Regions from separate parts of the Paenibacillus glucanolyticus genome, predicted to be linked through region 1. Evidence: riboswitches for the same ligand, from Rfam matches in the RefSeq annotation. Region 1 holds a riboswitch; each other region holds the start of a gene.
What was found. A riboswitch is a leader RNA that binds a small molecule or an ion and turns the genes downstream of it on or off. The one in region 1 is predicted to bind cyclic di-AMP.
Positions count from the first base shown of each region.

Region 2: linked by a shared signal. The riboswitch ahead of ehuB (ectoine/hydroxyectoine ABC transporter substrate-binding protein EhuB) and the one ahead of WDY75_RS15345 (universal stress protein) in region 1 are both predicted to bind cyclic di-AMP.
Region 3: linked by a shared signal. The riboswitch ahead of WDY75_RS30205 (C40 family peptidase) and the one ahead of WDY75_RS15345 (universal stress protein) in region 1 are both predicted to bind cyclic di-AMP.

Region 1 is NZ_CP147845.1:3,222,298-3,227,008, reverse strand. It holds gene WDY75_RS15355 (TetR/AcrR family transcriptional regulator) at 1-353, opposite strand, end outside; gene WDY75_RS15350 (cation:proton antiporter) at 516-1,760, shown strand; cyclic di-AMP (ydaO/yuaA leader) riboswitch at 1,911-2,061, shown strand; gene WDY75_RS15345 (universal stress protein) at 2,198-2,866, shown strand; gene WDY75_RS15340 (TrkH family potassium uptake protein) at 2,948-4,297, shown strand.
Region 2 is NZ_CP147845.1:864,247-868,957, reverse strand. It holds gene ectA (diaminobutyrate acetyltransferase) at 1-493, opposite strand, end outside; gene ehuA (ectoine/hydroxyectoine ABC transporter ATP-binding protein EhuA) at 538-1,380, opposite strand; gene ehuD (ectoine/hydroxyectoine ABC transporter permease subunit EhuD) at 1,393-2,055, opposite strand; gene ehuC (ectoine/hydroxyectoine ABC transporter permease subunit EhuC) at 2,059-2,712, opposite strand; gene ehuB (ectoine/hydroxyectoine ABC transporter substrate-binding protein EhuB) at 2,714-3,568, opposite strand; cyclic di-AMP (ydaO/yuaA leader) riboswitch at 3,918-4,062, opposite strand; gene WDY75_RS04020 (exosporium glycoprotein BclB-related protein) at 4,559-4,711, shown strand, end outside.
Region 3 is NZ_CP147845.1:6,568,947-6,573,657, forward strand. It holds gene WDY75_RS30195 (M1 family metallopeptidase) at 1-924, shown strand, start outside; gene WDY75_RS30200 (hypothetical protein) at 936-1,763, shown strand; cyclic di-AMP (ydaO/yuaA leader) riboswitch at 2,110-2,248, shown strand; gene WDY75_RS30205 (C40 family peptidase) at 2,253-2,726, shown strand; cyclic di-AMP (ydaO/yuaA leader) riboswitch at 3,129-3,267, shown strand; gene WDY75_RS30210 (C40 family peptidase) at 3,272-3,745, shown strand; gene WDY75_RS30215 (GNAT family N-acetyltransferase) at 3,885-4,385, shown strand; gene WDY75_RS30220 (c-type cytochrome) at 4,546-4,711, shown strand, end outside.

The sequences.
Region 1 (4,711 bases):
AGCTCCATCTCCCCCCGATCCATCATCTGTCGAAGCAGCGGGCTCTCATCCATCATCCTTAATGAATACAAGAGAAACCGTTTGATGCTATCCTGGCTGCTGACCTGTTCCGGAGGAAATAAGTCTAGAACCGCACTGCGGATTCGATCCTCCTCTTCCAGAATCAGTTCATAATACAATTCCTCTTTCGATCCGAAGAACATGTAAAATGAGCCTTGGGCAATGCCGACCGCCTTCGTTAATTCTTCAACACTCGTTTTACGGAGACCAGACTTTTCGAAATGCTGACGTGCCTCCACCAGCAGTTTTTCTCGAATCCACTTACGTTCTTCGTCAGAGAATTTTTTTGGCATATCGTATTTCACATCCTTAATCAGCATAGGAATGATTCTGTGATTAATTTTATTTTATATTCATAAAATACGCCCTCTTTTTCCCATTTGTCAATATATTTGTTGTTTGGAGGTCATTAAGTTACAATAACTGGAGATTATCTTCTTTAAGGAGGGGGCTCTATGCATCATTTTAATGAGATATTCGTTCAATTGTTAATTCTACTAGCGGTTTCGATGGGGGTTATCGCGGTAGCCAAAAAAATGAATCAGCCCTACTCTATTGCTCTTGTTATCGTAGGTCTGCTGCTTGGATTGATCCACGTGCCGGTGCTGGATGAAGCCGAATCTTTCATCACCCAATCGAATGTGTTTCAAGCGATCATTATTTCCCTGTTCCTGCCAATCCTTCTCGGGGATGCTACGCTAAAGCTTCCATTCTCGCATCTTCGTGAACAAGGCAAGCCGGTGCTTGCCCTTGCTTTTGGCGGCACCTTGCTCTCTTTTCTTCTTATTGCTCTTGCCATGTACGGGCTTATGGGATTACCTTTAGTCGTTGCATTTACCTTTGCGGCTTTAATGAGCGCCACAGATCCGATCAGTGTCATCTCCATCTTCAAGTCTTTAGGCGTACCGAAGAAAATCGTGACGATTATTGAAGGGGAATCGTTGTTTAATGACGGAATTGCCGTTGTGTTGTTTCAGATCTCTTCCGTTTATTTACTTACATATATGGAAATGGGCTGGGCGGGAGCAGGCAGCGGCCTATTGCTCTTTCTCAAGTTCAGTGTCGGCGGTATCGCAGTTGGAAGCTTGCTTGGGTATCTATTCTCACAGCTCATTCGCTTCTATGACGATTATCCGTTAGAGATTGCGTTCTCAATGCTCCTCTTCTTCGGAAGTTTCTTTATCGCCGAGCATTTCCATGTATCCGGTGTGATTGCCGTCGTCGTGGGCGGCTTGATTTTCGGCAGTTACGGAGCGCGCATCGGGATGTCGGAGACGACCAAGATGAACATTAATTCGTTCTGGGACGTCATCACGTTGATTGCAAATTCATTGATATTCCTGATGATCGGTCTCGAAATCAAACATATTAACTTCGCAGACAAATGGGCGTTAATCGGTGCCGCCATTCTGATCGTTCTCATCGGTAGGACTGTGGCCGTCTACGCGAGCCTGTACTTCCTGAGACCCTTCCCTTCATCATGGAAGATGGTTTTGAATTGGGGAGGGTTAAAGGGCAGTTTATCCATCGCACTCGCCTTAAGTTTGCCCTCAACCTTCGCCGGCCGCGACGATATACTCGTGCTCACGTTTAGTGTTGTCCTTTTCTCACTTCTCGTGCAGGGGTTAACCATCAAACCATTGGTTAAGAAGTTTGGATTAGCTAACCCCGTGAAGGAAAAAGACGGTGCGGATATGTAAGTAACCTTCGGGTAATCAAATAATAACTTGAAACGAGTATATACAAAACAAAGATTGAATTCTACCTCAACCCATGAATGACATTCATTGCCCATGGCAGACTGTTTACTTTTAGCTTATTTTAGCATAATATTTATTACAATAAATTTTATACGCATTACGCTTAATCCTCTATGAGGAACGGGGGAACCAACAAAAGCTGCTTAAGCTTTAGGGGTGAATTCTTTCTGATTAAGAAGGAACGGGAACTCTCAATCCCGAATCCGACAGCTAACCTCGTCAGCGTCTTGGGAGAGAACACTCTTCTACTTTGACTTGTCCAAAATTCGTACAGCCAAGGTCTGGAAGCAGATATATCTCTGCAACCAGGCCTTTTTAATTTAAGCTAATGTGGTAATTACCGTCTACTGAAGAATAAGAAAGGAATGATTTATCTGTTGAACAACGAAAAAATACTGGTATGCGTGTATTATGGTCCGAACGGCGAACGCCTCATCCGCCGAGGCGGTGAATTAGCCCATCTGCTTCAGTGTCCCCTGTTTGTGTTGAGCGTTATACCCTTACGTGAGAATGAGCTTGATCAGACACAAGAAAGGTATATGGCTGAGTGGCAAATGAAATGCGACGAATATGGGGCGACCTTTATCGTCAAACCAAACAAAGATCGCAAGGCTTCCGAAATCATAGCAGAAACTGCCAAAAACCTTCATATTACCCAACTCATCATCGGGCAGTCTGGACAAACACGATGGCAAGAAATTACGCGCGGGTCGTTTGTCAACGAACTCCTAAACCAGATTGGCGAAACGGATCTGCACATCGTGGCAGTTCAGAGGATGGATGAACAAATTACTGACACCCATGAACGAGGGATTCGAGTCGCCGTTTTCAAAGAGGGTCCTCATTATATAATCGGTAATAAGGAATCCGGGGGCAACCCTGTAGCCAGCGGACTATTTTTCAAAGAGTTGAATACCGATTTTGACACCGGTTTGCTAAAAATAAAAACAGATCAAGAAGTCCAATATCTAAAAATAAGTCACGGAAAAGTAATAGACTCGTCTTTATTCCAAAACAGAGAAATGTATGCCAAGGACGAAGATTAATAAGAAATGGGAGTGGAATTTGTGAGAAGACCCTCTATAAATTCAAACGATCGAAATACACAACATTCCGCTCCTGGCAAAATGGAGTTGTTCATCAACAAGCTTAAGAAAAAGATGAGCCCTCCCCAACTCATCATGCTTGTTTTTTTCACATTGATATTAATCGGAGCCGCATTGCTTGCGCTTCCCCACTCTTCCTCCACCGGAAGTTCAGTTGGTCTGCTGGATGCATTATTTACGGCAACGTCAGCAATATGCGTAAACGGACTCGTTGTCTTGGATACCGGCAGCGTGTTTTCAACTTTTGGACAAGTCATCATTATGATGTTGATCCAAATTGGCGGACTTGGCTTTATGACCTTTGGTGTCATGGTCGCCATTGTTTTGGGGAAAAGAATTGGCTTGAAACAACGGCTCATCATCCAGCAAACCACCTATTCGACTTCGGCACAAGGTTTGGTTAAATTGTCAATGTACATGGTACTTATCGCTTTCGCATTTGAAGCACTGGCAACGATTGTTCTAACACTTCGTTGGCAATCGGATTTTGGATGGGGGCAGGCGGCCTATTACGCCCTCTTCCATTCCGTTTCCGCATTCAACAATGCCGGTTTCGCCCTGTGGTCTGACAGCCTGACACCCTTCGTTGGCGATCCGATCGTCAATATTACGATTGTCCTGTTATTTATCATTGGAGGTCTCGGCTATATCGTCATTGTGGATGTATTCCAAAAACGTTCATGGAAAAAACTTTCGCTTCATTCCAAGGTTGTTCTGGTCGGGACAGGAACGCTGTCCCTGCTTGGTTTTCTATTTATATACTTTATGGAGAGCTGGAATCCGTCAACCTTTGGCCAATTGAGTGGGAGCGAACAAGTACTGGCTGCTTTTTTTCAAGGCATAACGCCACGAAGCTCGGGGTTTAATACGATTGATATCGGCAGTATGCTGGCAGCTTCTCAGTTCTTCATTATTATTCTGATGTTCATTGGTGCTGCTTCCGGAGGGACAGGCGGCGGTATTAAGATCAATACACTTGTTGTACTCATATTAGCTACAATCCAAACCTTTCGCGGGGGTGGTCAAATCCATGCCTTCAAGCGCAAAATAGCAGGCGAAACCGTTATGCGCGCACTGGCCGTTGTCATGAGTTCTCTGGTGGTTGTGCTGGGAGTTTCCCTATTGCTGACCATTTCAGAAGGAATGCTGGAAGAGCATTTTTTGGAAGTGCTGTTTGAAGCGACATCCGCTTTCAGCACTACTGGATTGTCGATGGGATTGACAAGCGAATTATCTCCCGTGGGGAAATTCATTGTAACCATAACGATGTTTGCCGGACGGCTGGGTCCCTTGACACTGGCTTACGCATTGGCTCAGAAAAAGCGTTCATCCAAAATTGGCTACGCGGAAGATCATATTTTGATTGGATAAGACGAGATAATAAAAAAGCCGCGAGTGCGGCTTTTTTTAATTATGTTGTGGCTAGTGCAGGTTTATTTCACCATTCAAGCTCACCTTTAATATCATTTCGGATCATCATCAGTTTCTAATTTTGCATTGGTTCCTTTGCATCAAATCGAGTGTTTTGATCTTAGACGTAGGCTTGATATTGTACGGGATCGTATTTGCGTAACAAAGCTAGAATCATTCTGTATTGTTTTTTTCATCTTACACGATCATTCTCCAAGCCTTGTTGACTTCATTCATGTTGGAGTTTGCAATATGGTATAGCTCATTATGTATCCCCCCTTTGACTTGGTTAAAGTCATCGATTAATTTCATGCATTTTTATAGGGGTATGATGGTTGGCGAGGAAGTTAAAGAACAAAGGCTGCTCCTTATAAT
Region 2 (4,711 bases), 2.4 Mb from region 1:
GGCCTATCACGAATAATGGCTCATCTTCATGTGACGTTCCATCCGGGAACATCTCCGCTCCATAACCTACGGTTACGGTGCTGGGAATGGATTTCTCCTCGGCATAACCGAGAAATAACCTGCGGGATGCCATGTTGCTTGGCGATACCGTTGTTTCAATGAAGCGAACGCCGTGACATGCCCTCTGGTTCATGAGTCCTGTCAGCATGGCCTTCGCAATCCCTTGCCTCCGATGCGAGCCGGCAACGGCCACCTGCCATACAAACAGCGTTTCCGGATTACGCGGTGAGCGGAATGCAGAGATAAAACCGATGATGTCTCCTTCGTGCTCGGCGATCATACAGGTATCATTGAAATAGTCTCCAAGCAGCATATAACAATAGGGGGAATTCAGATCTAGTGATCCGGTATCTCTTACGAGCTCCCACACCCGGGCGCCATCCTGCGCTTCCGGTCTGCGATAAACGATGTCCACTCCAGTATCAACAATCATTCTATACAAGCACCTCTTTCCATGATCAGTCCCCTGCTCATTTTTCAATTAGAGCGGAATCGCTGCAGAAAGTTTTGCAGCCGCTCGCTCCGGGGATTATCGAATATCTCCTCCGGCGTCCCCTGCTCGACGATCAAGCCGTCCGCACCGAATATGACCCGGTCGGCGATTTCCTTGGCAAAATCCATTTCATGCGTAATCAGCATCATCGCCATATCGCCTTCTTCCGCGATTTCCCGGATCACCTCCAGCACCTCGCCTACCAGCTCCGGATCCAGAGCCGAGGTCACCTCGTCGAACACCATCACCTTCGGCCGCATGACCAGCGCTCGTGCGATAGCAACACGCTGCTTCTGCCCCCCGGACAGATTGGCCGGGTACATCTTCAGCTTGTCGTCCAAGCCGACTTTGCCCAGCATGGAGACGGCCCGCTCCTCCGCCTCCTCCTTGGATAAACCCAGCACTTTGCGCGGGGCCTCCGTCACATTGCGAAGCACACTCATATGCGGGAACAGATTAAAATGCTGGAAAACCATACCGACGCTGCAGCGCATTCGATGCAAATGCTTCTCGTTTGCCCGAACAAGCCTGCCCTTCTCTTGCATATGCCAGAGAAGCTCACCATCAACCTCGATGGTGCCTTCGGTCGGTTCCTCCAGTGTCATTAACATCCGCCCCATCGTCGTTTTGCCCGAGCCGCTCGGACCAATAACAGCCACCTTTTCTCCAGGCTGCATCTCCAGATCGATGCCTTTAAGCACCTGGAGATCACCAAACGACTTCGTCACGCCCTTGTATCTCACCATCGGCTTCACTTCCGCTGCCGGGTTTGGATCAGGCTGCGGCACCTCGGCTCCGGCAAACGCATCAATTACTACTGCGTTCAATAGACTCCCTCCTTATTTTCCACGCTGCAGATTCATTCGTTTCTCCAGCCTTTGCACCAGCAAAGACGCGATATAACTGATAATTAGAAACAGAATGCCAACCAGCGTATACGGCTCGAATGCACGAAACGACTGGGAAACGATATTCTTGGCTGTCAGCATCATCTCAACAAGCGTAATGGCACACAGAATCGGTGTTTCCTTAAACATGACAATCAAATAATTGCCCAGCACCGGAATAATAGGCGGCACCGCTTGCGGCAGAATAATGCTCCGCCAGGTTTGGGCTTTCGTGTAATTCAGAGCAGTTGCAGCTTCCCACTGCCCCTTGGGGACCCCTTCGATGCCAGAACGATACACTTCGGACAGATACGTGCTGTAATGCAGCCCAAGACCGATCACCCCGGCATAGAAGGCCGGAATGGAGATTCCGGTAAGGAGCGGCAGACTGTAGTACAGGAAGAAGACCTGAACCAGCAGCGGTGTATTGCGGATAAATTCGATAATACCTTTGGTCATGAGCGACACAGGCTTCCACTGGCTTCGAGCAGCAAAGGCAAACAGCAGCCCGATTATCAAGGCCACCACAAAAGCGCAGAGCGTCACCCATACCGTCATTTTTAATGCACTCAGCAATTCCGGCAGGATATCAAACACATAATTCCAATCCCACATCCGCTATAGCCTCCCCGCCGTCCATTTACGCTCCAGCAACCGAACTGCCATCGAGACAAGCGTAGCTATGACAAAATACATAAGAAGCAGCAGCACCAGAATCTCGGTTGTCCAGGAAATATAGTTGTTGCGCAGCACCATGGCCTGATACGTCAGATCCGCCATCGTGATGAAATAGACAAGTGACGTAGATTTGATGAGTTCCACCAGCTGATTTCCGAATGGCGGGAGCATTCGCAGTGAAGCTTGAGGCAATATAACATTCCACATCCTTTGCCATGGCTTCATATTAAGCGCCACCGAAGCTTCCCACTGTCCTTTTGGAACAGCCAGCACCGTGCTTCGGACAATCTCGGAGCCATATGCGCCAAAGTTGAATCCAATCGCAAGGATGGCTGCCAGCATTTTGGGAAGCTCAATGCCGATAAACGGAAGAGCAAAATACAACCAGAACAGCTGCACCAGCAAGGAGGTTCCCCGAAAGATTTCCACATACACGGCTGTAACCGTGCGGACGATCCACAGCTTCGACAGTCTGGATAAACCGGCTGCGAAGGACATGGCAATGGCCAGAACAGCTGAAAAGAAGGCGACCAAAACCGTAATCTCCGCTCCTTTCAGCAGAGTAGGAAGAAAATCGATCCATGAATTCGGCATACTATTCACCGCAAAGCGCAGCGGCTGTCATCTCGCCCGGCAGCTCTTCTTCGGTAAATCCAAACTTCTGCAAGATCTCCAGCAGCTCACCTGACTCCTTCATTTTTTCAAGCTCCGCATTATAAGCCTCCTGGAATTCGGTATCCGCTTGACGGAATGCCGTGGCCCCATAGCCCCGAACGCTTTCACCGTCGATGACCGGCTGTTCGAAATCCGCGACGCGTTCGATGTTGTCATCGCTGGCCGAATCCAGCATCGCCTGCAGGGACGGTCCCGTCATGGTAATCGCCTGCACCCGGTCTGCCTGGAGGGCACTGATGGCCGAGGCCTGATCGGGAACCTGTATGATCCGGTCCGAAGGGATGCCTGACTTCTCCATATAGCCGATTTCAACCGCGCCAGTCATGACGGCCACCTTCGCCTGATCATCCTTGGCAATATCTTCGTAACTTCCGAGTCCACTTGGATTCCCTTGCTTCACGGCAAGAGCTTCCCCTATGCTGTACTCCGGATTAGCAAACAAAACGGCGGAGCAGCGGTCCGGATTGATGAACATGCCTGCAGTGATCAGGTCAAACCGTTCCGCCTGAAGCCCGGCAACCAGGGAGCCGAACTCCGTAAGCTCACCTCTCATCTCCTTAATGCCAAGTCGCTCCAGAATGACACGGGCAATCTCAACGGCTTCGCCTGTAAGCTCCCCGCTGGCCTCTTTGTAGGCATAAGGCTTTTCATTGGCAAAACCTACGGTAATATACCCCTGCTCTTTGGCCCGTTCCAGCGTGCTCCCCTTATCGCCGCAGGCCGCGACCGATACCACCATAACCAATGACAACAACAGCACAACAACTTTCTTCAACACCTTCCACAACCTTTCGAAATGATTTTGTTGTTCCTAAAAACGGCATGAGGAAATTATCCATGTTAACACATGTGTTAACTCGGATATGTGACATTCAGACACACTTGCACAGTCCGGGGGCTCAGGGGAGAGGTTGCATCCATTTCCCTGTGCCTTGTAAACCCAAACCGTCTGACTGATTCAATTGGCTAAACATTAGCAGGCATTGCCCTCCTCTTTTGCAGAATACAAAAAGACCACCAAACAGGGGATCTAGACATAGCTCCGCCAGCAGGGGGTCAAAAAATAGAGAAAAGGCCCCTATAGAGAATAAAGGGCCTTTGTTATGAACATCCATTATGTATACAAGACCCATCCACTGCTGACGAGGTTAGCTGACGGACTCGGGTAAGATGGTACCCTACACTCGTGAATTCAAGTGACTCGCCCCTGATGAAACTGGTTCCCCCGCTCTCCGGAAATGTATGCCGGAAACTAAGCGTGTGTTCATGATAAAGGGAAGCTCAGTAAAAGTCAAACCCCTGGAGCTGCATTTTCTGGAAATTCGGAGGTGAAATCAGCGCTCTTCCAAGGCATATTAGTAGCCATAATCTCCACAAATTCAGGGCTGTCCCCTGCCTGTCGCCTCCTTGTTCGGAGGTGTGTTTTTCGCTATACAGCAGGCATTGCGCCCATCAGATAACAGATAATTCATGCGGTAGATCATTCATGACATGAATCATGAACGATGCAGAGGAGACAAGCCCTCAACTTCGAAACAGAATTTTTTTTCAACACGATCCATTATAAGCTTTGTTAGCCCCCAATTTCGCTATTCCAATATCATCACGATCGCTTTTTTTCGCTATTCGTTTATAGACTGATTCCTCAGAGGCTATCGTACATTCTTAAAATAATAGGTATATATCTATCATTTATAAGCTGTTAACCCATGCGGCTAAGAGAGCATCTGCGTAGTATAAAGCAAATCTAAAGGAGGTGCTTGATTTGGATTGTTCTTCTAGAAAGAGAAAATTGTGTGCTCTTAAAAAGATAGAGAAAAAAGTACTGCACGCCAAGAAAAAAAGATGTCCTGATAACGGCAATAGTGGTAAAGGTGGACACAAACCGATTCGTCGCCACTGTGTCAGAGGCCCCCGC
Region 3 (4,711 bases), 3.3 Mb from region 1:
CCATACTCCACGTTGTCCATCGTGGTGCCGCCTGAATCGGGCAACGGTGCCGGCGGCATGGAGTATCCGACGCTGGTAACTGCCTTCGGTGCCAGAAATGATTCACCGGGGTATGAGCTGGAACGAACCGTCATCCATGAGATCGCCCATCAATATTTTTACGGGATTATTGCGAATAACGAGTTTGAGGAAGCCTGGCTGGACGAGGCCTTTGCGACCTATGCTGAAGAGAGAGTGATGGAGAAGGAATACGGCATTACCTCCAACACCGCAGCTCAAGGAGCGTCGATTACCTCACCTGCACCGCTGAAAATGGATTCCTGGAAATACAGCTCCCACGAAAACTATGCACTGAACGTTTACACGAGAGGCAAACTTGTACTGCAAGGCATAGAACGGCAGGTCGGTCCACGGATGATGGAGAAGATTCTGAACACCTATGCCCAGAAATACCGTTTCAAGCACCCCACCACGTCCGACTTCCAGAAGGTCGTTGAACAAGTAAGCAAAACCTCCTGGCAGTCTTATTTTGACCAGTATGTATATGGAAACCAAATGGCGGACGTCGCAATCGATCTGATCAAAACCAAAAATAAAGGGACGCAGGACAATCCAGAGTATGAATCTACGGTCAAGATTACAAGCAAAGACGGAGATGTTACCGATGTCCCGATCATATTTGCGTTCGAGGACGGCAAGACCGTGGAGCGAACCTGGAGTGGCAAGGACGGTAAAGTCACTTACACTCTGGACTACACCTCGCCGCTATCCTGGGCGATGGTTGACCCGAAATACTCCATGGTTCTTGAGAACAAACACATCAATAATTATATGAAGGCAGGAATGGATCCGAAAGTGGTGACACGCTGGAATCTCAGCATTACCAAACTCGTGGAGACGCTGTTCGGTAGCCTGTCATGGTGAGGGGTGAGCACATGAAAACTTATGCAGGCCAAGGGTGGACCAGTGTTAAAGACCAATTATACGTCTCTATTCTGCTCTTCTTATACCGTTTGCTGTGGGGATATTGCCTGTACCGACTTGTAAAATCAGCCGTCGTTCCCCTTCTGATGCGGTATCCAGACTCTGCACCTAACGAACTGAGCCGGCTATTGTTCTTCTACGAGGGAGAGATGAGCCTGACGTTAAGCAATACGGTCCATACCTACGGATGGCTTCTGGCTGGATTGCTGCTCATCCGGATGGTGCTCACCCCGCTCATACGGGCAGGCATCTTCTATAACCTCCACCAGGAAGCCCAAGGTGAACGCGGCTTGTTCTTCTTCACGGGAATGCAGAAGCTGTGGAAACCCGTGACGATATTCTATCTGATCGAGTTGATCCTCACCTTTGCTCCCGGCTACTGGATTGTGCCCAAAATTCTCCCGATCCTGCTCAACGGCATCCAGGAGCCCGCTCTGCTGCTCCACGCGCTGCCCTATGCGGCAGGCTGGTTCCTGTACGCCTATCTGATTCGGATATCCCTGCTCTATATGCAGTTTGGCCGTATCGGTGATTCCGGTATGATCAGCTCTATTCTAACTCTCTTCAACAATCTGGGCACGGCAGTCCTCCTGTCCATAACCGTGGGCGGTGCCGCCGTTGTTATACTTCTGCTCCTTAGCTCTGCCTCACTCATCTGGGCAGGACTAATCGGTTTAATTATTCAGCAAGCCTCCTATTTTCTAAATGGACTTTTCCAAATTTGGGTAATTTCCTCCCAGTATCATCTGTGGAAATCATCATCCTCACAGCACTCCTAGAAGTTACATTTCGTTACAATAGTATGATCGACAGGCTCGCGAATAAACTGTAACCGGAAGCGACATGGATCTTAATCCCTGCCATTTTTACAGAAAATAGGATTTCATTTATCCTCCATATCACAAATTTCAGAGCGCGAAATTACAAAAAAACCCGTTCCAGCATGACTGGGACAGGTTTTTTTGTTTAAATATACACTTTCCTCGTTTGCCAAAATGTTAATACTCTGCTAAAATAACGAATATGTTAGTAACAACTTTGTCATCTTTACTGTAACTTTTGCTGGAACTATGTTATTTCGTTAATCATGTTGGAACGTCAGACGTCAATGAATGGGTTCATCAACATTTTAAGGAGCCGAATTCCCATATCGATTGGGAAGCGGGGGATCCGTTTTGGGTGAATTGATCTCGCAAGAGAGGGATCATAGGGGACCTTCAACCGAACCCTTAAGCTAACCTCGCAGGCATTGGAAGGAGCATTTCGTTTTGAAAAAGAAGTTAACGGCCGTTTCTCTCGGCCTAGCCCTCGCGCTCACATTAGGGACCGGAAGCGCTTTCGCCGATTCCAAATTAAATACCGCAATCAAACCAGCCATTGGTGTATCTTATAAAACAGGTGGAACCACAACAAATGGTTTTGACTGCTCCGGCTTCACCACCTATGTTTACAAGAAGCTTGGTCTCAGCCTGCCACGAACATCTACCGCTCAATACAAGGTAGGTACGGCAGTATCCAAGAGCAATTTGAAAGCTGGCGATCTCGTGTTCTTTAACACATCCGGTAAAGGTGTATCTCATGTGGGTATTTATGTTGGGGGTGGAAAGTTCGCTCATTCCTCATCTTCTCGCGGTGTCATTGTCAGTCCGCTAAGCCAAAGCTATTACGCACAGCGCTATGTGGGCGCTAAGCGAGTGATGAGTCAAAGCACGTACAAATCTGTAGCTGTAAACTACAACTAATTGGAACTTTATTGATTTATCCTTATAAGAGAGCCCTGGAGTTTTGAGATTGTGCCGATCTCACCCAGCGGCTTTTTTCTTTTGTTCACTGTGTATACCTCTATAACGTTTGGGACAACGAAAAAGTTCCCGCTTTTCAAAAAAAATATAAATTTTATTAATCCAGAAACAACTTCATCAGCATTATTGGCAGCCCTTCATAAAGATCCTTACCTTTTATATACCCTTCCCGGCCTTCATTAAACGCAATATTGGAAAATAATTGATTATACCTGACACTTCGACAGCTGATGCTATTGAATAATAGCGAAAGTCATCAAGAAATAATTGCCAAGCTTGTTTGCTGTCTGATAGAATGGGTACAGTAACAACTTTGTCATTAATGTAAGTGCTTTAATACATAGATTACGATTGCCGAATTCCCATGGATATGGGAAGCGGGGGAACCATTTACGGGTGAATTGATCTTGCTGTCAAGGGATCATAGGGGACCTTCAACCGAACCCTCAAGCTAACCTCGCAGGCAGCGGAAGGAGCTCTTCATGCTGAAGAAGACGTTATCAGCGGCAGCCCTGAGTATTACGTTACTGTTCACTTCAGGCATTGGCAGCGTGTTTGCCGATAGTGCGCTGGACCAGGAAATTGATAAGGTATTGGGTACAAGATATAGTTATGGAGGTACAACCACGAGCGGATTTGACTGCTCCGGTTTTACCATGTATGTGTATGCCAAACTCGGCCTGAAGCTCCCGCATCAATCCGGCTCTCAATTCGATATGGGGACAAGCATAACCCGCAAAGATCTGCGGGCTGGCGATTTGGTGTTCTTCAACACAACGGGGAGCGGTATATCCCATGTTGGCATTTATGTAGGCGATGGCAAGTTTGCCCATGCCTCGTCGAATCGAGGTGTCGTCATCAACCGACTTGCTGAGGATTACTATGATCAGCGTTACGTCGGTGCCAAACGCATCATGAGTGATGATAAGTATGAACAATCGGCCGATACATCATCCTAGATGATAGAGGCTGACGATCCAGTGCACAGACCTACTGCCCGTTAAAGGAGAGCCCGCCTCTCTTTGACGGGCTTTTTCATGCAGCTCGCTCCCTTATATAAAGGGTACATGGATAATATACGAATGGAGGAAACTACCAATGGATGTTACCCCTATTTCATTTCGCGCCGTCATCATGCGTGAGGAACACGCTGAAGAAATATGCACCTGGTCCTATCCCCCTCCTTACGATATCTATGGCTTCCTTCCTTGGGAGCAGATGAAAGGGCTCGAGGTGGAATTTGGCGATCCGATCATACGCCAGCAGCAATATATCTCGATTCTGGATGACCAGGATTCTCTGTGGGGGTTTGCCCAGCTGTTTCCCATACACGAAGTGACACGGATCGGGCTTGGCATGCGGCCTGATTGGTGCGGGCGTGGAATGGGTAAACGATTTATGCAGACCATAACGCAGGAGGCCAGGCGCAGGAGGCCTACGGATGAGATTGATCTGGAAGTAATGACCTGGAATGAGCGTGCGATCCGTGCTTATGAAGGGGCGGGATTTCGCATCACCGATACGTATGAGCGGCTTACTCCGCAGGGAAAAGGCATTTTCCACTGTATGGTGTATGAGCCTCCAGCAAATGAGGAATAGTAAGCTTGTCTATATGAAAAAGCACAAATTTGTGTATTTTTTATGAAGCCTCTTTGGATCGTTGCTTTTTTTGTCACAACTGGCTATGCTGTCTAGGGATGTTGGTTTATAATGGAGACAAGTGCAAAAGTGCAGTATACATAGAAGGGACGATATGACGATGCAAAAATGGATCATGAGCGGATTGTTCTTCGTCGCATGTGCGTTGGCTATCGCGCTGATGTTTACGCTCCCAGGTAAGGAACAGGTAGCTCAGGAAGAGAAGCCAACCATGCCGGAAGTGACTCTCGATGCTGCCGCAGCGGAAGCCACACTGAAAGCAAGCT